Regions from separate parts of the Streptomyces sp. NPDC048639 genome, predicted to be linked through region 1. Evidence: riboswitches for the same ligand, from Rfam matches in the RefSeq annotation. Region 1 holds a riboswitch; the other holds the start of a gene.

Region 1 (10,345 bases):
CCGGCCAGCCCCACGAGCGTGCGGGCCTCGGACAGCGGCACGGTCTCCTCGGCGAGGTCCAGGGCCGCCTCGATGTCCGCCCTGACGGCGTCGATCCGGCCGGACTCAGGAGGGTCGGTCACCTGCCCGTCCCGTACGAGGTGACGCTCCGTCATGCGGACACAGCCGATGTCGACGGAGCGTGCCGCCCGTACGGAGACGTCGCCGACGACGAACTCCGTCGAGCCGCCGCCGATGTCGACGACCAAATACGGCTTCTCGACATGGTCCCGGCCCGTCAGCTCCTTGGTCGCGCCGGTGAAGGAGAACTGTGCCTCCTGGTCCCCGCTGATCACCTCGGGCTCCACGCCCAGGATGTCCACCACGCCGCGCACGAACTCCTCGCGGTTCTCGGCGTCGCGCGAGGCGGACGTTGCGACGAACCGCGTGCGGTGGGCGCCGAGTTCGCCGATCACCTCCGCGTACTCGCGGCAGGCGGCGAAGGTGCGCTCGAGGGCCTCGGGAGCGAGCCGCCCCGTGCGGTCCACGCCCTGGCCGAGGCGGACGATCGTCATCCGCCGGTCCAGCTCCTTCAACTCACCGGTTTCCGGGGCGACATCGGCGACCAGCAGGCGGATGGAGTTCGTACCGCAGTCGATCGCGGCGACCCGTGTCATACGCCGTCCTCCTTCTGCTCCTGCGCCGACGCGTTGTGCTCCCGCGCGTCCGACGGGCAGGAGACGCAACGCCCCTTGCGCCACCACTCCGGCAGCATCGCGAGGGCCTCGTCCCCGAGCGGATTGACGCCCGGGCCCGCGGCCAGGGAGTGGCCGACCAGGACGTGCAGGCACTTCACCCGGTCCGGCATGCCGCCCGCGCTGGGGAAGCCCTCCAGCACCCCGATGGCGTCGCGGCGCCGGATGTAGTCCTCGTGCGCGGCGCGGTACGCGGCGGCCAGCTCCGGGTCCTCCGCGAGGCGGGCGCTCATGTCCTTCATGACGCCCTCCGCCTCCAGGGTGCCGATGGCGGAGGCGGCGCGCGGGCAGGTCAGGTAGTAGAGCGTCGGGAAGGGGGTGCCGTCCTCCAGGCGCGGCGCGGTCTCCACCACGTCGGGCAGCCCGCACGGGCAGCGGTGCGCGATGGCGCGCAACCCGCGCGGCACACGGCCCAGTTGCTCGCCGATCGCCTCGATGTCGGCGTCGGTGGGCGGGGTGGGATCGGTCTGGGGAGGGGGCGTGTCCATGCCTGCGCAGATCTCTTCGGTCGAATGGGGAAGTCGGGTACGGACGGGGGGACTTGACAGGGCGGTCAGCCGCGGGCGTCGACGCGGTCGACACCCTCCCAGAGGTTGCTGTACCAGGCCCGGTCGGCCATGCCCCGGCCCTGCGGCCGGCTGCCGTCGTACGAACCGCCGCCGACCACGGTGTAGCCGGTCTCGCCCGGCCTGAGGAAGTGCAGATGCTCACGGGCCTGCCGCTCGACGAACGCCGGGTCCTGCCAGCGCGCCTTCTCGTCGCGCAGCGTCTCCACGGCACGGCGCGCCTGCTCGGCATCGCGCTGCTGCTCGGCGATCTCCGAACGCTGGGAGACCCACTGCCGCATCGGGTACGCCAGGGCGACGACGAGTGAGCAGACGACCAGCGCGAGCAGTGCGGCCCGGCCGGTGAGCCGGCTGCGCCGGGGCGCCTTGCGGGCCTGGGCCCGGTAGACCCGGGCGGCGGCCTGCTCGCCGAGCGCCTTGAGTCTGGTCGCGGTGGAGAACCGCTCCCGGTCCGCGCCCACGTCGCCTCCCTGCTGTCGGATACGTCCGTCCCCGGCCACGGTACGGGACCGCGGCCGGGGACGGACGAAGGCCGGAGCGATGGGCCCGAGGGCTCGTGCCGCCCGTGGGCCCGGCGCTCGTGGGTGGTCAGCCCTTGAAGCGCGGGAAGGCGCTGCGGCCGGCGTACACCGCGGCGTCGTCGAGGATCTCCTCGATGCGCAGGAGCTGGTTGTACTTGGCGACGCGCTCGGAACGGGCCGGGGCGCCGGTCTTGATCTGGCCGCAGTTGGTGGCGACGGCCAGGTCGGCGATGGTGACGTCCTCGGTCTCGCCGGAGCGGTGGGACATCATGCACTTGAAGCCGTTGCGCTGGGCGAGCTCGACGGCGTCGAGGGTCTCGGTCAGCGAACCGATCTGGTTGACCTTGACCAGCAGCGCGTTGGCGGTGTTGTTCTCGATGCCGCGGGCCAGGCGCTCCGGGTTGGTGACGAACAGGTCGTCGCCGACGAGCTGGACCTTGTCACCGAGCTGCTCGGTGATGGTCTTCCAGCCCTCCCAGTCCTCCTCGTTCAGCGGGTCCTCGATGGAGACCAGCGGGTACGCATCGACCAGCTCGGCGTAGTAGGAGGTCATCTCGGCGGCGGTACGGGTCTTGCCCTCGAACGCGTAGACGCCGTCCTTGTAGAACTCGGTGGCGGCGACGTCCAGGGCGAGCGCGATGTCCTGGCCCGGCTGGTAGCCGGCCTTCTTGATGGCCTCGACGATCAGGTCCAGGGCCTCGCGGTTGGAGTCCAGGTTGGGGGCGAAACCGCCCTCGTCGCCGAGGCCGGTGGACAGGCCCCGCTCCTTCAGCACGGACTTCAGGGTGTGGTAGACCTCGGTGCCCCAGCGCAGGGCATCGGAGAAGGACTCGGCGCCGATGGGCGCGATCATGAACTCCTGGATGTCCACGTTGGAGTCGGCGTGCGAGCCGCCGTTGAGGATGTTCATCATCGGGACCGGCAGCAGGTGCGCGTTCGGTCCGCCGAGGTAGCGGAAGAGCGGAAGGTCGGAGGCCTCGGCGGCGGCGTGCGCGACGGCGAGGGAGACGCCGAGGATCGCGTTGGCGCCGAGCGAGGACTTGTCAGGGGTGGCGTCCAGGTCGAACATCGCCTGGTCGATCAGCCGCTGCTCGGTCGCGTCGTAGCCGACCAGCTCCGGGCCGATCTGCTCGATGACGGCGAGGACGGCCTTCTCCACGCCCTTGCCGCCGTAGCGGCTCTTGTCCCCGTCACGGAGCTCGAGGGCCTCGAACGCTCCGGTGGAGGCACCGGAGGGGACGGCGGCACGACCCGTGCTGCCGTCGTCGAGGCCGACCTCGACCTCGACCGTGGGGTTGCCTCGCGAGTCGAGGATCTCGCGGGCTACGACGACGTCGATCGACGGCACGAGCATCTCCTTCTGGGATCTGACGCTGGGACGCAGGACTCGGTGAGTCCCTCTCTGCGGCATGAGCCTAACCGTCCTCGGATCCTCGGCCGTCCTCTGCCCGCCCGCCGAGACGAAAAGGCCCCCAAAGGCCCGTAAAGGTGACCTTTGAGGGCCTTGAATCCGCCGGCCGGCCGGGACCGGTCGGCCCACTGGCCGGCCGGGGGCCGGGTCAGCTCAGGTGGAGACGCTGGCCGGGGAAGATCAGGTCGGCGCGGTCGACGATCTCCTTGTTGAGCTCGTAGAGCTTCTTCCAGCCACCCTCGACGCCCTTGGCGTCGGCGATCGTGCCGAGGGTGTCACCGGGCTTGACCTCGTACTCGCCGTCACCCTTCTTGACCGGCGCTCCGGACGCGTCCTTCGGCGCGGACGGCCCGGCCTCGCCCCGGCGGTCGCTGCGGGCGGCGCGGTCGCTGCGGTCGGCGCGCGCCTCGGCGCCGCCGGCGGAGGTACGGGCGGTGTCCACGTCCGCGTCCGGGCCGCCGGCGGTCAGGCCGCCCGCGCCGGCGCAGGACCAGGCACCCGGCCCCTGCTTGTCGAGCAGCTTCTCCGCGGTGGCGATCTGCTGCTCCTTGGTGGCCAGGTCGGCACGGGACGCGTACTGGGTGCCGCCCGCGGCGGACCAGCTCGACTGCGAGAACTGCAGCCCGCCGTAGTAGCCGTTGCCGGTATTGATGTGCCAGTCGCCGCCGGACTCGCACTGGGCGACCTTCTCCCAGGTTCCGACGGAGGCGGCGCTCGCCGAAGTGGCGCCCATGAGCGGTACGGCGACCGCGGAGCCGGCGACACCGGCGAGTACTGCGATACGAGCCATGGTGGATGGGCGGCGATGCGCGCCGCGCGAGCCCTTGTTGCCGGAAAGCAGCATGGAACATCCCCTCACCGACGCCTGCGAGGTGAGCTGTCGGGTTCGGGCTGTGAGCGGCCCGGCCCGGTGCTCTCGCACCGGTCTTCACCCCTAGCCGTCCGGTCCGCTGTCGCGGCCCTTCCGGCACTTACCTTGGGTCCCCCGCTCCTGCCTACGGCGCTTGCGCGTCGACTGTCCTCCGGCCACCGGCAGGATTAGGCGTGATGGTCGGCGGCGCCCACCGTGCGGCGAGCGGCTTCGACGGTAAGCACACAAGTCCCACCGGTTCAAAAACCGACATCCGGCACCAGGAGCCCCTACTTTTCCTTCTGTTGTCCTTATCTACGCAGGTGGGGACAGGTGCGGGCACACCAGGCGGGCGCAGCACGCCCGTTGGGCCGATGAGATGCTTCTCTCAGTCGCTCCCCAGCGCTGCCCGCACCCGCGAACTAGCGCGCGGACGATTCGAGGTCGAGCGTCTGACCAGGGAGAATGAGGTTCGGGTCGCCGCCGACCACGGACTCGTTGGCCTCGTACAGCGCGGGCCAACCGCCCGCGAGCGAGTGCTTTTCGGCAATTCCCGACAGACTGTCACCCGGTCGGACGGTGTAGTCGCCTTCCTGCTCCGCACGGTCGGAGCCGCTGCCGCGGGAGGCGTGACGGCCGTTCTCGTGGTCCTTGCCCTCGTCCGCCGTGCGGTCCGAGTCGCCCGCACCGCTCCCGGACCCCTCGTCCGCGGGCGCGCCGCGGTGCTTGCCGGCGCCGGATCCGCCGGACGGAGCGGCCGATTCCGAGCCGCCCGGCTCCTGGTCGCCGTAGTCCTCCGAGGGAGCGCCGGATTCGCCGCGGTCCTCGGTGTCGTCGTCGTACGGGGACGATTCCGAGGGGCTGGGCTCGCCGGAGTCCCGGTCGGGAACGGCGGATTCACCGGGGAGCAGGGTTTCGATGGGCCGCGACAGGTCGACGCCGGGATCCACGTCGGGGGCCTCGCCGTCATCGGTGAGGCCGGCGTCCAGCGCGCAGTTCGGCCACGCCTGGGGCCCCTTGGCGTCGAGAATCTTCTCGGCGACGGATATCTGCTGGGAGCGGCTGGCGAGATCGGCCCGGGGCGCGTAGTCGCGACCGCCGTACTCCTCCCAGGTGTTCTGGGTCAGCTGCACTCCGCCGTAGTAGCCGTTGCCCGTGTCCGCGCTCCACAGACCGCCGCTCTCGCACTGCGCGACCCGGTCCCAGGTGTCGGTGTCCGCGGCCTGAGCGCCACCGGCCGCGAGCAGCGGCAGCGCGATCGCCGAACCTGTCACGCCAGCCGTGACGAAGATGGCCGGTGCTTGACGAGGGCGGCGGTGCCGACCGGTCCCGGAACGCATGTGGTGCCTTTCGAGCGAGCGGTGGTGCGAAGCTGCCGCAGAAGGTAGCGAGGTCGGCGTGCTGTCACAAGACGATGTAGTGGAGATCACGCGAAGATCACATAGTTGAAACCCGCTCAAATTTTAGAGGGGGTGAACTCGACCGGAAGCGTGCGCAATCCACGCATGATGAGCCCTCCGCGCCAGCGCAAATCGTCAGGTTCCGCCGCGAGTCGTACGTCGGGAAGGCGCCGGAAAAGTGTGGCGAGAGCGGTCTGTGCCTCCAGCCGGGCGAGCGGAGCGCCCAAACAGTAGTGAATTCCGTGGCCGTACCCGAGGTGCTGGTTGTCGCCGCGGGCGAGGTCGAGCGTGCCGGGATCGGCGAAGCGCGCCGGATCGCGGTCGGCGGCGGCGAGAACCACGAGGACGGGATCGCCGGTGGCGATGGACTGCCCGCCGATGGTGACCGGCTCGACGGCGAACCGCCAGGTGGCGAGCTCCACCGGCCCGTCGTAGCGCAGCAGTTCCTCGACCCCGCTCGCCAGCAGCGTCTCGTCGCCCTCCGCGAGGGCCCGGTGGAGCCGCTCCCGCTGGCCGGGGTTGCGCAGCAGCGCGTACGTGCCGTTGCCGATCAGGTTGACCGTCGTCTCGAACCCGGCGAAGAGCAGGATGAACGCCATCGCCGCGGCCTCGCTCTCGGTGAGGTGCTCGCCGTGATCGCTCGCGCGGATCAGGCCCGAGATGAGGTCGTCGCCGAGGTCGGCGCGCTTGCGATGGATCAACTCGGCGAGATAGCGGCGCATCTTCTTCACCGAACGGGCGACGCCGCCGCGCGGTCCGCCGCCGTGCCGGATCATCATCCCGGCCCAGTCGCGGAAGTCGTCCTGGTCCTCCGCCGGTACGCCGAGCATGTCGCAGATCGCGTAGATGGGCAGCGGGAAGGCGAATTCATGGATGAGGTCGACCTCGCCCCGTTCCGCGAACGCGTCGATGAGACGGTCCGTCAACTCACTGACGCGCGGCGCGAATTCGGCGACGCGGCGCGGGGTGAACGCCTTCGAGACGAGCCGGCGCAGGCGGGTGTGGTCGGGCGGGTCGATGTTGAGCAGATGGGTCATCAACTCGGCGCTGCGCTCACCGGGAATGCCGACCTTCCCCTTGGCGTGCGCCGACCGGCCCGCGGGCGACTCGGCGGACGAACGCTCGTGATGGCGTGCGGGGTTCTTCGACAGCCGCGGATCGGCCAGGGCCTGCTTGGCATCCGCGTACCGGGTGACGAGCCATGCGTCGACCCCGCTGGGCAGCCGGGTCCAGTGCACCGGGGAGTGCTCGCGCAGCCACGCGTAGGCCGGATACGGGTCGGCGGCGAACTCCCAGGTGAAGAGCGCGGGCGGGGTGGTCGGGGCGGGGTTCTCCTCGTGCACGCCTCGACCGTATCCCGGCGCTCGGCCGGGCGGTCCGCGGCGTCCTGCGATCCCATTCGGCCTAACGGCCCGTGACTTGCCGTGTCCGGTCGCGTTGTCGCGGATGCCAACGCCGCCAAGGAGGCGGATTGGTTCCTTTCTGCAGAGGAGAGAAAGAACATGTCACGGATGATCAGGACGCTTGCCGTCACAGCCGCCGCGGGCGCCGTGGTCGCCGGTGCCGCCGGCACCGCCGCTGCCGACTCCGAGGCCACGGGTGCGGCTGTCCGCTCCCCGGGCGCCATCTCCGGCAACGTGCTCCAGGCCCCGATCCACATCCCGGTCAACCTGTGCGGGAACAGCGTCGACGGCGGTGGCCTGCTCAACGCCGCGTTCGGCAACACCTGCATCAACGCCTCGGGCGAAGAGCACAAGGTCGAGAAGAAGAAGCACGACCACAAGAAGCACGACCACAAGAAGCACTCCAAGAAGAAGCACCACTGAGCGAAGTCTCCGCGCAGGTGGTGAGCTCAGGCTTGGCCCTCCCTCCCCGCCCCATCACCCCTGCGCCGGAAACCGGTGGCCTCCCGCGACGACGCGGGAGGCCACCGGCCTTTCCGGACGGACCACAGGCCGGTGGCCTTCCGCACGTGCGGAAGGCCACCGGCCTGTTTCGCGGGGCTGCGTCGTCCGGGCGGCTACGCCGTGACGGCACGCCGGGCTTCGGCGTGCTCCAGCCAGCCCGAGGTGATGAGGTACTGGCCGAGGAGGTAACCGGCCATGACGAGGACCTCGTGGGTCTGCCGTGAGGGCAGCTCGTAACCCGCGGCCTGAAGGCCGATCAGCAGGTCCGATGCGAGAAAGGAACCGGCACCCGCGGCGACCTTGCCGCCGACGCCGAGGGCGGCGGCGCCCATCACCGTCAGCGCGAGGCTGTACCCGGCGACGGGAAGGCGGAGCCGCTCCTCCAGGGACGGGGCCAGCAGCGCGTTGATCGCGGCCCAGCCGCCCAGGCAGGCGAGAGCCGGCCAGGGCTTCCTGACGATGCCGCGGAGCGCGCCGAGCCGGGTGTAGCCGGCGGTGTAGCTGACCTGTGTGCCCAGGAAGGCCGCCATGCCGAGGAGAAACGCGGACTCGTGCTTGTCGAAGAGCAGCGCGGTGTCGCCCGCGGCGGCGAAGGCGAGCCCGGCGACCAGCGCTTTGGGAACGGGCTCGGACGCGTCGTTGCGGCTGCGCAGTACGTGCCCCGCGAGCACGGGCATCAGCAACGGCTTCGCGGCCCGGCGCAGTCCGCGCGGGTTGCCGGCCACGGCGGCCACGTCGGCGGCGGCCAGGGCCCCGAACGCGGCGAGCGCGCCGCGCCCGTGCCCGTCCGGTCGTGCCAACCGCGACACGGCCGCGCCCGCCGCCTCGAGCACGCGCTTCCTGCGGTATCCGCTGCGCTGTCCGGTGATCACCATGCCCGGCAGTCTTCCGAGGCCGGTGACGCCCCGTCAACGCCCCGGCCCTGTGACCTCCCGCTCGCCCGCGGCCCCCGGCGGAGCACCGCACCCGGCGGCGGGGGGTTCGCGGTGGCGTCAGCCCGTGCCGTGCCCACTGCCGCCGCGGTCCCACTTGCGCCCCTCCGGCTCGCCTTCGTCGGCGGCCGACTCCGAGGGGGTGTTGTCGAACTCGTACGGCATGTGGCGCACACCGTTTTGCGGCACGTCGTGCGGCCTGCGGCGCTCCTGGAAGTCCGTCCGCGGGCGTGCCACGTCCTGGTGGCCCGGCCCGTGGTTCTCGGGCGAGGAGCCCGACTCGTGCTCCTCGTGCGTGCCCCAGGCGCCGCCCCGCGGCTGCGGGTCCTTGGACGGCTCCGGCTCGCGGGAACGCACCCGCAGACCGAGGATCACCGCTCCGACCAGCAGGATCACCACGAAGATCCCGACGACCAGAGGAGCGATCCCGACCAGGTAGTCCCGACGCGCGGCGAATTCCATGGTCAGCTCGAACATGGCTCACGAGTACCCGGGCCGGGGGAAGTCAGTCGGTCCCTTCGGCCGTACGGATGGCGTCGCGGTAGGCCCGGGCGGCGGCGCGCAGAGCGGACTCGGGATCCGTGCCCTCCGCCTCGGCCCGTGCCGCCAGCGCCAGGAGCTGCTCGCCGACGTCTCCCCCGCCCGGGGACGCGGGCAGATCGACCGCCAGGCCCGCAGTCCGTACCCGGGCGGCGAGCTTGGAGGCGAGCGCGAGCGCGGGCTGGCCCAGCGGAATGCCGTCCGTGACGGACTCGCGCTGCTTCTCGACGGCCTTGGTGCGCATCCAGTGCGCCTTGACGTCCTCCGAGGTCTCGGCCGTCTCGGTCCCGAAGACATGCGGGTGCCGGTGGATGAGCTTCTCGACGATCGTGCCCGCCACGTCGTCGATCGAGAACGGCTCGTCCGGGTCCTCCTCGGCGATACGGGCGTGGAAGACGACCTGCAGCAGCACGTCGCCCAGCTCCTCCCGCAGCTCGTGCCGGTCGCCTGCCTCGATGGCCTCGACGAGCTCGTACGCCTCCTCGATCCCGTACTTGGCCAGGCCTTCATGGGTCTGTGTGCTGCTCCACGGGCAGGCGGCGCGGATGGTGTCCATGACCTGGACGAGGTCCAGCAGACGGGCGCCGGGCAGGTCGTACGAGGCCGGCAGCAGTTCGAGGTCCGGCATCCGCTCACGGCCCGAACCGGCCATCCTGGCCAGGCCGTCGGTGAGGTCCGGATCGCCCTCGCCGGAGGGGATGACGACCGTGGTGCGTCCGCCCCGGCAGTACTCGACCAGATCGCGCGCCGAGGGGACCACATGCTCGATGTCCAGCCCCGCCTCGTGCAGATACGGGAGCTGCGGATGGTCCGGATCCGGGCACACGATGCGGTCGGCGCCGCGCAGGGCCTGCCATGCGGGCCAGGAGAGCAGGCCCGGGGCGACCCGGTGGCTGGTGGTGAGGAGGACGATGCGGCCGGCGGACTCGGCGGGTTCGTCGGCGCTGTTCACGGGTGGGCTCACGTTCACGGGTCGAACGTAACCCACCCGTCAGGCCCCCTGGAGCGACCTGATGTCGTCGATGTGGTCCTCGACCCAGCTCCGCACATGACCGAGCGGTTCGGCGACGCTGCGCCCCAGATCGGTCAGGCCGTACTCGACGTGCAGGGGGACGGCCGGGTAGATGGTGCGGTCGACGAAGCCGTGGTCCTCCAGGCGGCGCAGGGTGCGCGTCAGCACCTTGGGGCTGATGCCCTGCAGCCGCCGCTGGAGTGCCCCGAACCGCTGCGGTCCGTCCTCCATCGCGCCGATGGCCAGCGCCGCCCACTTGTTGGCGAGCAGTTCGAGCACGAAGCGGCAGGGGCACTGGTCGGCGTAGACGTCGTGGACCTCGTGCCGGCCCGTGGTGCAGTCGGTGGTCATGGCGGCTGCGCGCCTCCGTTCCGAATCCGTCGTCCTGAATCCTTCAGGACCGCTTTCCAAAAGATAGTAGACGCCCTTGCGGGTAACTACACCCATGCGGATACGTTCCTCGGCGTAACGG
Region 2 (10,544 bases), on a different contig from region 1:
GCCTCGCTGCTCCTGCCCGTGTCCAATCTGACCAACCTGCTCGCCTTCGCCGCGAGCGGGCTGAGCTTCACCCGCTTCGCGGCGCTGATGACCCTGCCCTGGCTGGCCGCGATCGGGGTCGAGTACCTGGTCTTCCGGCGATTCTTCGCCACCGACCTGGACGCCGGGGCGCAAGCGGCGGCCGTCACCGGGGAGCCCGAGGTCCCGGTGTTCGCGCTCGTCACCGTGGTGTGCACCCTGGCCGGGTTCGTGCTCGCCTCGGCGCTCTCGGTGGACCCGGCGTGGGCGGCGGCGGCCGGGGCCGGTGTGCTCGCCGTACGGGCGCTGATCCGGCGGCGTACCACCCTGGTCGCGCTCGTACGGTCCGCCGCGGTGCCGTTCCTCGCGTTCGTCGTCGCCCTCGGGATCGTGGTGCGGGCCGTCGTCGACAACGGGCTCGCGGACGCGCTCGGGTATCTGATCCCCGAGGGCACCGGGCTGCCGGCGCTCCTCGGCATCGCCGTGCTCGCCGCCGTCCTGGCGAACGTCATCAACAACCTGCCGGCCGTCCTGGTACTGGTGCCCCTGGCCGTTCCGTCCGGTCCCGGCGCCGTACTCGCCGTGCTCGTCGGGGTGAACATCGGGCCCAACCTCACCTACACCGGATCCCTGGCCACACTCCTCTGGCGCCGGATCGTCCGCGAGCACGAGACGGACATCGGCCTGGGCGAGTTCACCCGGCTCGGTCTGCGGGCCGTTCCTGCTGCGCTGGTCGCCGCGGTCGTGGCACTGTGGGCGTCGCTGCACGTCATCGGAGGCTGATCCCCGTGAACGTCATCGCCTGGATCGTCGAAGGCACCTGGCCCGCGTGCGTCGACGCGGCGCGTACGCATACGCCCGAAGGCGCTGATCCCGTCCTGCTGCACGTGACCGACCCGGACGTCGCGGGCGCCGGGCACGGGGCGTACGCGGGGCTGCTCGGCCGAGGGCATCCCGAACGCGACCCCGGCACCCGGCTGGAACACCTCGCCGCAGCCTCTGCCGAAGACCTGCTCACCGCGGCGGCGGACCGCATCGGCCGCCCCTGCACCCGGCTCGAACGCACCGGCCGCGTCGAACGCGAGGTGGTCGCGGCCGCCGAGGACGCCGAATTGCTCATCCTCGCCCGCGACGGCGACAGGTCCCATCTGGGGCCGCACAGCCTCGGTCCGGCGAGCCGCTTCATCGTGGATCATGCGCCGTGCCCGGTCCTGCTGGTCTGGCCGGAGCCCGCCCCGGGAGTCGACACGATCCCGCCCCCGCCCCCGCACCCACCCCACGACCGGTAGCGCGCGGAGACGCGTACGAGGCCGTGTACGAGGTGGGCAAGGCGTGCGCGTTGGGGGGCTACGGCTGGTGGGTTCCCGTGTCCGCCGCCGCCCGAGCCGTGAACGCCAACGCGTCCCACGCGCCGCCCAGTCGCGGCGCCAGCCATGAACCCGCGGCCGCGCGGAAGTCGGTGGGGGAGAGAGCCCCCGCCCCCTCCGGGATCGCCCCGAGCAACGGAGCGCCCGCCGCGGCCGGAAGGTCGGCGAGGTTGCAGCAATCCGCCAGGCCCGGTGCCGCGGGCCAGCTCCCGATCACCACGCCCGCGCACTCCAACTGCCGTGCCCGCAGCGCCTCCGCCGTCAGCGTCGTGACGTTGAGCGTGCCGAGGCCGGCCTGAGCCACGACCAGAACGGGGGCGCCCAGAAGCCGGGCCGCGTCGGCCAGCGTGCCGCCCTCATCGTCGAACCGTACGAGCAGTCCGCCCGCGCCCTCGACCAGGACCAGGTCGTGGTCGGCGTCCAGCTTCTCCGCCGCCTCGGCCACCGCCCGCGGGCCCACAGGGGCCAGCCCCGCACGCCGGGCCGCGGTATCGGGCGCCAACGGCTCGGGAAACCGGGCGAGTTCGGATGTCGTCACCTGTCCGGCGAGCCGTGCGACCTCCGCCGCGTCCCCCGGCTCGCCCTCGGCCACGCCTGTCTGCGCGGGTTTGAGCACGGCCACCGACCGGCCCTGGCGGGCCGCGAGAGCCGCCACCGCCGCGGTGGTGACCGTCTTGCCGATCTCCGTGCCCGTCCCCGTGATGACGAGAACCGTCATGACCGCTCGTGTGCCTTTCGTCGTTACCGTGCCCTGGACGCCTGGACGCCTGGACGCCTGGACGCCTGGACGCCTGGACGCCTGGACGTCCCGGAGCCGTGGTCAGCCCGCCGCAGCCGCCGCCCGTACCGCCGCGCAGATCCCGGCCACGTCGTCGTCACCGGTGATGTACGGCGGCATCGTGTAGAGCAGGTCGCGGAACGGCCGCAGCCAGACTCCCTCGCGCACCGCGGCCCGCGTCGCCGCCTCCATGTCCGCCTCGTGGTCGAGCTGGACGACACCGATCGCGCCCAGCACGCGGACGTCCCGGACGCCCGGCATCTCCAGCGCCTCCGCCAGACCGTCCCGCAGACCCGCCTCGATCCGCTTCACCTCCTGCTGCCAGTCGTGGCCCAGCAGCAGATCGATCGAGGCCTCGGAGACGGCCGCGGCCAGCGGATTGCCCATGAAGGTCGGGCCGTGGGCCAGTACGGGGACCTCGCCGCGCGAGATCCCGTCGGCCACCCGCGAGGTGCACAGGGTCGCCGCCATCGTCAGATAGCCACCGGTGAGGGCCTTGCCCAGGCACATCACATCGGGCGAGATCCCGGCGTGCTCGGCCGCGAACAGTGCGCCGGTACGTCCGAAGCCGGTCGCGATCTCGTCCAGGACGAGCAGGACGTCGTGCTCGTCGCACGCCTCCCGCAGCACCCGCAGATAGCCGGGGGAGTGGAAGCGCATGCCGCCCGCGCCCTGGACCACCGGCTCGACGATGACCGCGGCCAGCTCATCGGCGTGACGCCCGATCAGCTCCCGCAGATGCGCCGCGTACGCCTCGTCCGGCTCGGCCTCGAAACCGGCCGGTGGCGCGTCGGCGAAGATCTGCTGCGGCAGGACTCCGGACCAGAGCCGGTGCATCCCGCCGTCCGGGTCGCACACGGCCATCGGCTGCCAGGTGTCGCCGTGGTAGCCGCCGCGCCAGGTCAGCAGCCGCTGCTTGGCGGGCTTGCCCGCGGACCGCCAGTACTGCAGGCACATCTTGACCGCGACCTCGACGGACACCGAGCCGGAGTCGGCGAGGAAGACGTGCTGCAGCGGCTCGGGCGTGATCTCCACGAGCCGTGCGGCGAGCCGCACGGCGGGCTCGTGCGTGAGCCCACCGAACATCACATGGCTCATCCGCCCGAGCTGCGCGTGCGCGGCCTCGTTGAGGACGGGGTGGTTGTAGCCGTGGATCGCCGACCACCACGACGCCATGCCGTCGACCAGCTCGGTGCGGCCCTCGGCCGGTTCGGCAAGCCGCAGCCGTACGCCCGACGCGGACGCGACGACCAGCGGCTCCTGACGCCCCGGCATCGGGCCGTAGGGGTGCCACACGTGCTGCCGGTCGAGGGCCAGCACCTCGCCGGTGGTCAGCGGCCGGGGCGCTGGAACGTCCGCGAGCGCGGGGTCCGCGGACCCCGCGCCGGCCGCGTCTCCTGCGGATCCCGTCGCCGGGGTCCCGCCCGCGGGATGCTCACGCATTGGGGGCGACGTCCGTGCCCGCGCCGCGGCGGCGCACCGTCACGAGGTCCGCACGGGCCGACCCGGCCGCAGCCGCCGTCGCCTGCTCGGGCGCACGCTCCGGGGCCTGCTCGGGCGCCGTCCCTTCGCCGTCACCGCACGGCCCGCAGCCGCCTCCGCCATGCGAACCACAACCGCCTCCGCCGTGCGAACCACACCCGCCACCGGCCTCCGCCAGGGACTGCGCAAGGGCGTCCACCCGGTGCTGGGGAAGCGTCGTCGATCCCGCGCCCTCCACCTCGAAGCCCGCGTCCGCGATCATGTCGAGGTCGGCCTTGCCCGCCTGGCCCTCACTCGTCAGGTAGTCGCCGAGGAAGATCGAGTTGACGAGGTGCAGCGCCAGCGGCTGCAGCGAGCGCAGATGCACCTCGCGCCCGCCCGCGAGCCGTACCTCGACGTCCGGGCAGACGAACCGCACCATCGCCAGGATGCGCAGGGCCCGCTGCGGGGTGAGGTTCCACTCCTCGGCCAGCGGTGTGCCCTCGAAGGGGATGAGGAAGTTCACCGGTACCGAGTCGGGGTCGAGGTCGCGCAGCGCGTAGACCACGTCCACCAGGTCCTCGTCCGTCTCGCCCATGCCGGCGATCAGCCCGGAGCAGGCGGACAGCCCGGCGGCCTGTGCCTGCTGCACGGTCGAGACGCGGTCCGCGTAGGTGTGGGTGGTCGTGATGTCCCCGTATGTGGCTTCCGAGGTGTTGAGGTTGTGGTTGTACGCGTCGGCACCCGCGTCGCGCAGCCGGCCGGCCTGCCCGTCGGAGAGCAGCCCCAGGCAGGCGCACACCTCGATGCCCTCGTTCTGCTCCTTGATGGCCTCGATCGTCTTCGACACCCGGTCCACGTCACGGTCGGTCGGACCGCGCCCGCTGGCGACCAGGCACACGCGCTTGGCGCCGCCCGCGACACCCGCGCCCGCCGCGGCCGCGGCCTCGTCCGGCTTCAGCCAGGTGTACTTGAGGATCTCGGCCTTCGAACCGAGCCGCTGGGAACAGTACGAGCAGTCCTCCGGGCACAGGCCGGACTTGAGGTTGACGAGGTAGTTGAGCTTCACCCGCCGCCCGAACCACTGACGGCGCACCTTCCCGGCGGCCGCCACCACATCGAGCAGGTCGTCGTCCGATGTGGCCAGCACGGCGAGGGCCTCGTCCCGGGTGGGCAGCTCTCGTCGCAGCCCCTTGTCCACCAGCGTGTTCAGCAGCTCCATGGCGCTGATCCTCGCCTACGGCACGGCTCCCGGCCAAGGAGGGACCGCACAACAGGCCCCGAATGAGGTGTGTGTATTGCCACACCATGACCGGTCCGCCCGCCCATTACGGTTTGGGACGCAGCCTCATCCCGGGACCGCCCGGGCTTCTGTGACCGACGCGAGGGACGGCCCGATGCCCCACGACCCGTTCGACTGGATCGACGAGCAGGCGCAGGCGCGCCGCCGTGCCGGGCTCGTACGCGCCCTGCGTCCGCGCGCCGCCGACTCGCCGCTTCTCGATCTGGCGAGCAACGACTACCTGGGTCTGTCCCGCCATCCCGAGGTCACCAGCGCCGCCGCCCATGCCGCCCGGCGCTGGGGCGCGGGTTCCACCGGTTCGCGTCTGGTCACCGGCACCACCGAGCTGCACGCCGAGCTGGAGAGCGAGCTGGCGGCCTTCTGCGGATTCGAGGCCGCTCTCGTCCTCTCCTCGGGCTATGCCGCCAACCTCGCCGCCGTCACCGCGCTCAGCGGCCGGGACACCCTCGTCGTCTCCGACGCGGCGAACCACGCCTCGCTCATCGACGGCTGCCGGCTCTCGCGTGCCGAGACCGCCGTCGTACCGCACGCCGACCCGGGCGCCGTGGCCAAGTCGCTGGACGGGCACGACGGAAGGGCAGTGGCCGTCACCGATTCGATCTTCTCGGTCGACGGGGACGCGGCGCCGCTGCGGGAATTGGCCGCCGCGTGCCGTACGCACGGAGCGGCGCTGCTCGTCGACGACGCCCACGGGCTGGGCGTGCTCGGCGACGGCGGGCGGGGTGCGCTGTACGCGACCGGGCTCGCTGGCGCCCCGGATGTCGTCGCCACCGTCACCCTCTCGAAATCCCTGGGCAGCCAGGGCGGTGCCGTCCTCGGCCCGGCGCGGGTGATCGAGCATCTGGTCAACACGGCCCGGACGTTCATCTTCGACACCGGGCTCGCTCCGGCCGCGGCGGGCGCGGCGCTCGCGAGCCTGCGGCTGCTGGCCCGTGAGCCCGAGCGTGCGGCGCGTGCCCGTACGGTCGCCTCCGAAGTGCATCGCCGGCTCACGGAGGCAAGGCTGACCGCCGTCCGCCCGGACGCGTCCGTGGTCTCGGTGCGGGCCCCCTCTCCGGATGCGGCGGTCCGCTGGGCCGCCGACTGCCGCGCCGCGGGGCTGGTGGTGGGCTGCTTCCGCCCGCCGTCCGTGCCCGACGGCATCTCGCGACTGCGGCTGACCGCCCGCGCCGACCTCACGGACACGCAGATCGAGGACGCGGTCGCGGTGATCGTCGCGGCGGCACCGGCGGCCTGACGAGTCGTCCCGGCCGCCGGTGCCGCCTCTGGGGCGCGGTCAGGTCCGGATGTCGAACCACCCGGCCCGGACGTCCCGTACGAACATCCGCCATGCGGCGGGGGAGAAGAGGAGCGCGGGTCCGGCCGTGTCCTTGGAGTCGCGTACGGCCACGCGGACCCGGGACCGGCCGGAACTCCCGGAGTATCCCATTCCGGTGGCCGTGCCGATAACGGCCGTCTCCACGCAGTTGTTCATGCCGGTGCTGCGGCTGCTGCGGCGCCAGTTCAGGCCGGGCAGGCGGTCACTGGAGGGTATGTACGGGGTGTGGGGGGTGGGCTGTTCGTGGGGGGTGGGCACTGCGCCTCCTCAGGGGATCGCCGATGGCGGCGATGAAGGCCAACGAGTCGTCACACGGGAGGGCGCGCCCCCGCAGCGTGTCGAATGCCTCGCTGTACGCCCTGAGATCCTCTTTCCGTTCGAGGTAGAGGCTACTCGTCAAGTGGTCGAGAACGACCACATCCAGATCAGAACTGACCGGAAATGAGAAAATAACGAAAGGCCCCGTCACGCCGATGTGCAAGCCGTGCGTGAACGGCAGCACCTGGAGCCGGACTTGGGGCAGCGAACCGACCTCCACCAGATGTTCCAGCTGCTCCGCCATCACCTCGGGAGACTCGACCTCCCGCCGCAACACCGCCTCGTCCAGCACCGCGTGGAGCTCCAGCGGAGGGTTCGCCCGCAGCACGTCCTGTCGCGCGATCCGTACGTCCACCAGCTCGTCGATGCGCCGGGCCGGCAGCGACGCGAGCGCGGCGCGCGTCACGGCACGGGCGTAGCGGGGCGTCTGGAGCAGTCCCGGCACGACCAGCGTCTCCAGCGTCCGGGCGCGTTCGGCCTCCGCCTCCAGACTGATGAAGTCCCGGTAGGCGGAGGGCAGAAGCTCGCGATAGGCGTGCCACCACGCGCGCTGCCCGCCATTGGCATCGGAGTTGGCCAGAGCCGCGAGCAGTGAGCGCAGCTCCGGATCCGTCACCCCGTACACATCCAGCAGACGGGTCACGTCCTCGGACTTGACGCCGCTGCGCCCCGTCTCGATCCGGCTCACCTTCGACTGGTGCCAGCCGGCCAGGCGAGCGGCCTCGCCGCTCGTCAGACCGGCGATGTCGCGCTGGCGCCGCAGCTCTTCGCCGAGCTTGCGGCGGCGCACCGCCGGACCGTGCTGCATGGGCTCCTCGCGCTCCCTCCGGTGCCGCTGGCGGGCGGCGTCGCGCGCCCGCCCGTGCGTCAGTGTGAGCCCAAATGCGGGTTTCCGGCGAAGAGTTCACCGCATCGAGGGACAGATATATGCACATCGCGGTCGATCGCCCCCCGCACCGGGCACATCGGTGGCACTCTGGCCGAAGGGGTCGCCGGAGGGCGGCTCCGACGTCGTCTCCGTATGCGTACAACGCGTCGGACCCCGGGCCTCGGCGGGAAAGGGACCGCGTCCGCGATGGCAGACCATCATGAAGCATCCATCACCTACCCGAGCGACCCCGCCTCCGTCACGGCGGCCCGCCGGTACGTCAGCACCGTCCTCGCCGAGTGGGGGCTGCCGGAGGGCGCGGAGTGCGCCGACACCGTGCGCCTCATCGTGTCCGAACTCGCCACCAACGCCGTGGTGCACACGCTCGGCCAGTCGCCCACCTTCACCGTGGACATCCGGCTCGATCGCGACGAGCAACTGCGCATCGGTGTCACCGACAGCCATCCGCGAAGACCGAGGCGGCTGCCCGCCGCAGTGCAGCAGGACAACGGCCGGGGGATGGTGATCATCCGCAGCCTCACGGCCGAGTCCGGTGGCAGGCTCTCCGTCACGCCGACGGCGGAGGGCGGCAAGACCGTTTGGATCGCGCTTCCCTGGCCGGTCCCGACTCCCTGACGGGCGAGCGCAGTTGGCCGGTTCCGGTCCCTGTCGGCCCGTACCCGGCCGGCTCCCGTACTGACCGGCCCTCCGTACTCGACCGGATCCCTCGGGTGCCTTGGTCCCGTACGCGGCCGGATGCCGTGGTCGTCAGGACCGCGGCGGCCCGGTGCGCACGGATGTGTGCGCACCGAGCCGTGCGAGGGGGCCTCAGTCCACCCGGCCGTAGGCGACGTCGTTCGACCAGATCGGATCGACTCTCACCACCGAACCGGCCTTGGGCGAGTGCACGACCTTCCCGTCACCCGCGTAGATACCTACGTGGTAGACCCCGCGTCCGGCGCCGAAGAAGACGAGATCGCCGGGGCGGCGGCTGGAGGCCGGGATGCGGCGGGTCGAGTTGTACTGCGCCGACGCCGTCCGCGGCAGGCTCTTGCCCACGGACTTGTACGCGTAGACGGTCAGGCCCGAACAGTCGAAGCTCCCCGGGCCGGTGGCACCGTAGCGGTAGGGGGCGCCCCGCTTGGAGTGGGCGACGTTGAGGGCCCGTGTCCCGAGCTGCTGCGGTTGCCGAGCCTTGGCGGGCTTCTCCGCCTTCGGTGCTTCGGGGCGGTGCGCCGCCTGCTTCCCGCCCTGTCCGCCCTGGTCGGACCGGTCCGGCTTCGACGGTTCCTTCCGGGGCGGATGGGACTGTTGCTGCGGTGCTCCCCCCTCGTCCGGCTCTGCGGAAGGCGGCGCTCCGTCGGGTCTGATGCCGGGCATGCCCGGCAGGGATTCGGGTGGTCTTCCGCCCCCTGAGCCGCTGAGGGACGACTCGTCGTCCGTGTCGGAGAACGGATCCGTGCCGGAAATCTGCTGCTCGATTCCGGACACTCCTGCCCCGGCCGTGTCGCTCCGGATCTGGGACGAGTCCGGGCCGGGCGGTGGACTTGCGTACGCCTTCCCGGCGGAGCCCGGCGCCAGGAGCGCGCCGCCGACGGCTGCCAGGGTGAGCGCCGAAGCGGCGCCGGCCCGGCCGAGGAGGGACGGGACTTGTGCATGCGCGGTCATGCGCACCCCTTCGTCAGCCGCCTGTGAAGGGTGACCTGTCGGGTTCGGGCAGGCGAAGAATGCCCGGCCGCCGCAGCGGCTTCACCCCAAGGAGCGGCCGGTACTCCCGGCGCCCCGGACTGCTCGGGTCCTCCACTCCTGCCGATCCACTCGTGTCGACCGGGCATCCGTGCGGCGGCAGGACTCGGCGTCCGCACGGACCGCCCCACCGCGATGGCGGGGGCTTGTCGTCTAACGGATCGTCACGCAAGAACCGGAAGATTTCCGATCGAAACGGCCACTTTGGACCTTAGTCACATTTGACGCATTTAGCGGTCCAGAGGGTTTTCCCGCTGCCGGATCCGGTTCCTCGGCAGGCCCCGTACCAGGCGAGGGGCGGTGTGCACCGCACTCCCCTCCGTCGTCCGATCGCAAGTCGATCAATGTCTCGTACGGAGCTGACGGTACGTCGATCGGGCGTACACGTTCGGCCGTACCGAGCCGCCGTTCCGGGCGACGGGTCGTCAACTCTCCGCTTCCGGAGGGAGGGTGAGGCGCCCCACCCGCCGCTCTCCGTCAAGCACCCGCAACGCGCGCGCCAGAGTCGCGGCGTGGATCGAACTCTCCCCGCGCTCGTGCATCAGAGTCAGCGCGTCCCGCAGTGCCGCCGCCCTGCCGACCAGGGCCTGTGCGGCGCGCAGCCCGCCGTACGTGTCGCAGGAGCGGGCCGGGTTGATGCGGCCCAGCAGATCGAGTACCTCCAGGTAACGGTCCACCAGATCGCACTCGGCGCGCGTCAGGGCGGGCAGCGGAGGCAGTTCGGGTGGCAGCACGCCGATCACCGCCCGCCGGCCGGGAGGCCGGGCGTCCCCTTGCGGTGCTGCACGATGCGGTCCGCGAGCCCGTGACTCAGGGCCGCTTCGGCATCGAAGACGGTGTCGCGCTCGATGTCGGCGGCGATCCGCTCGGGTGGCCGGCCCGTGTGCCGTACGAGCAACTCCTCCAGCATCGCCCGCATGCGCAGCAACTCCGCGGCCTGGAGCTCCAGGTCGCTCACCCGGCCCTCGACGGGCTCCGGCAGGGCCGGCTGATGGATGAGCACGCGGGAGCCGGGCAGCATCAGGCGCTTGCCGGGAGTTCCGGCGGCCAGCAGCACCGCGGCCGCGGAGTCGGCCCGGCCCAGGCACACGGTCTCGATGTCGCAACTCACGAACCGCATCGTGTCGTAGACCACGGACATCGCGGTCATCGAGCCGCCGGGGGAGTTGAGGTAGAGCGAGATGTCCCGGTCGGGGGCGGAGTGTTCGAGGTGCATGAGCTGTGCCGCCACGTCGTTGGCCGAAGCGTCGTCGATCCGTGTGCCCAGAAAGACGATGCGCTCCTCGAGGAGCTTGGAGTACGGATCCGTCGTGCGGGTCCCGGAGCTGGTGCGATCCGTGAACTCCGGCAGGGCGGAGCGAGTGGTC

What was found. A riboswitch is a leader RNA that binds a small molecule or an ion and turns the genes downstream of it on or off. The one in region 1 is predicted to bind cyclic di-AMP.
Region 2: it holds a riboswitch for cyclic di-AMP, as region 1 does, so the genes downstream of both, ACGFNH_RS04770 (C40 family peptidase) here and ACGFNH_RS17385 (transglycosylase family protein) in region 1, are expected to answer to the same signal.

Annotation. Positions count from the first base shown of each region.
Region 1 covers NZ_JBICVP010000006.1:5,597-15,941, forward strand. Annotated here, with positions in the region: gene ACGFNH_RS17365 (exopolyphosphatase) at 1-656, opposite strand, end outside; gene ACGFNH_RS17370 (DUF501 domain-containing protein) at 653-1,222, opposite strand; gene ACGFNH_RS17375 (septum formation initiator family protein) at 1,288-1,761, opposite strand; gene eno (phosphopyruvate hydratase) at 1,889-3,169, opposite strand; gene ACGFNH_RS17385 (transglycosylase family protein) at 3,381-4,076, opposite strand; cyclic di-AMP (ydaO/yuaA leader) riboswitch at 4,080-4,245, opposite strand; gene ACGFNH_RS17390 (transglycosylase family protein) at 4,505-5,356, opposite strand; gene ACGFNH_RS17395 (cytochrome P450) at 5,539-6,825, opposite strand; gene ACGFNH_RS17400 (chaplin) at 6,985-7,308, shown strand; gene ACGFNH_RS17405 (lysoplasmalogenase) at 7,503-8,264, opposite strand; gene ACGFNH_RS17410 (DUF6479 family protein) at 8,382-8,798, opposite strand; gene ACGFNH_RS17415 (nucleoside triphosphate pyrophosphohydrolase) at 8,827-9,831, opposite strand; gene ACGFNH_RS17420 (winged helix-turn-helix transcriptional regulator) at 9,853-10,224, opposite strand.
Region 2 covers NZ_JBICVP010000002.1:94,591-105,134, reverse strand. Annotated here, with positions in the region: gene ACGFNH_RS04815 (SLC13 family permease) at 1-801, shown strand, start outside; gene ACGFNH_RS04810 (universal stress protein) at 807-1,307, shown strand; gene bioD (dethiobiotin synthase) at 1,366-2,103, opposite strand; gene ACGFNH_RS04800 (adenosylmethionine--8-amino-7-oxononanoate transaminase) at 2,206-3,606, opposite strand; gene bioB (biotin synthase BioB) at 3,599-4,846, opposite strand; gene ACGFNH_RS04790 (8-amino-7-oxononanoate synthase) at 5,022-6,164, shown strand; gene ACGFNH_RS04785 (DUF397 domain-containing protein) at 6,204-6,503, opposite strand; gene ACGFNH_RS04780 (helix-turn-helix domain-containing protein) at 6,448-7,371, opposite strand; gene ACGFNH_RS04775 (ATP-binding protein) at 7,639-8,067, shown strand; partial or broken gene ACGFNH_RS04770 (C40 family peptidase) at 8,260-8,607, opposite strand; cyclic di-AMP (ydaO/yuaA leader) riboswitch at 9,102-9,299, opposite strand; gene ACGFNH_RS04765 (hypothetical protein) at 9,603-9,911, opposite strand; gene ACGFNH_RS04760 (ATP-dependent Clp protease proteolytic subunit) at 9,917-10,544, opposite strand, start outside.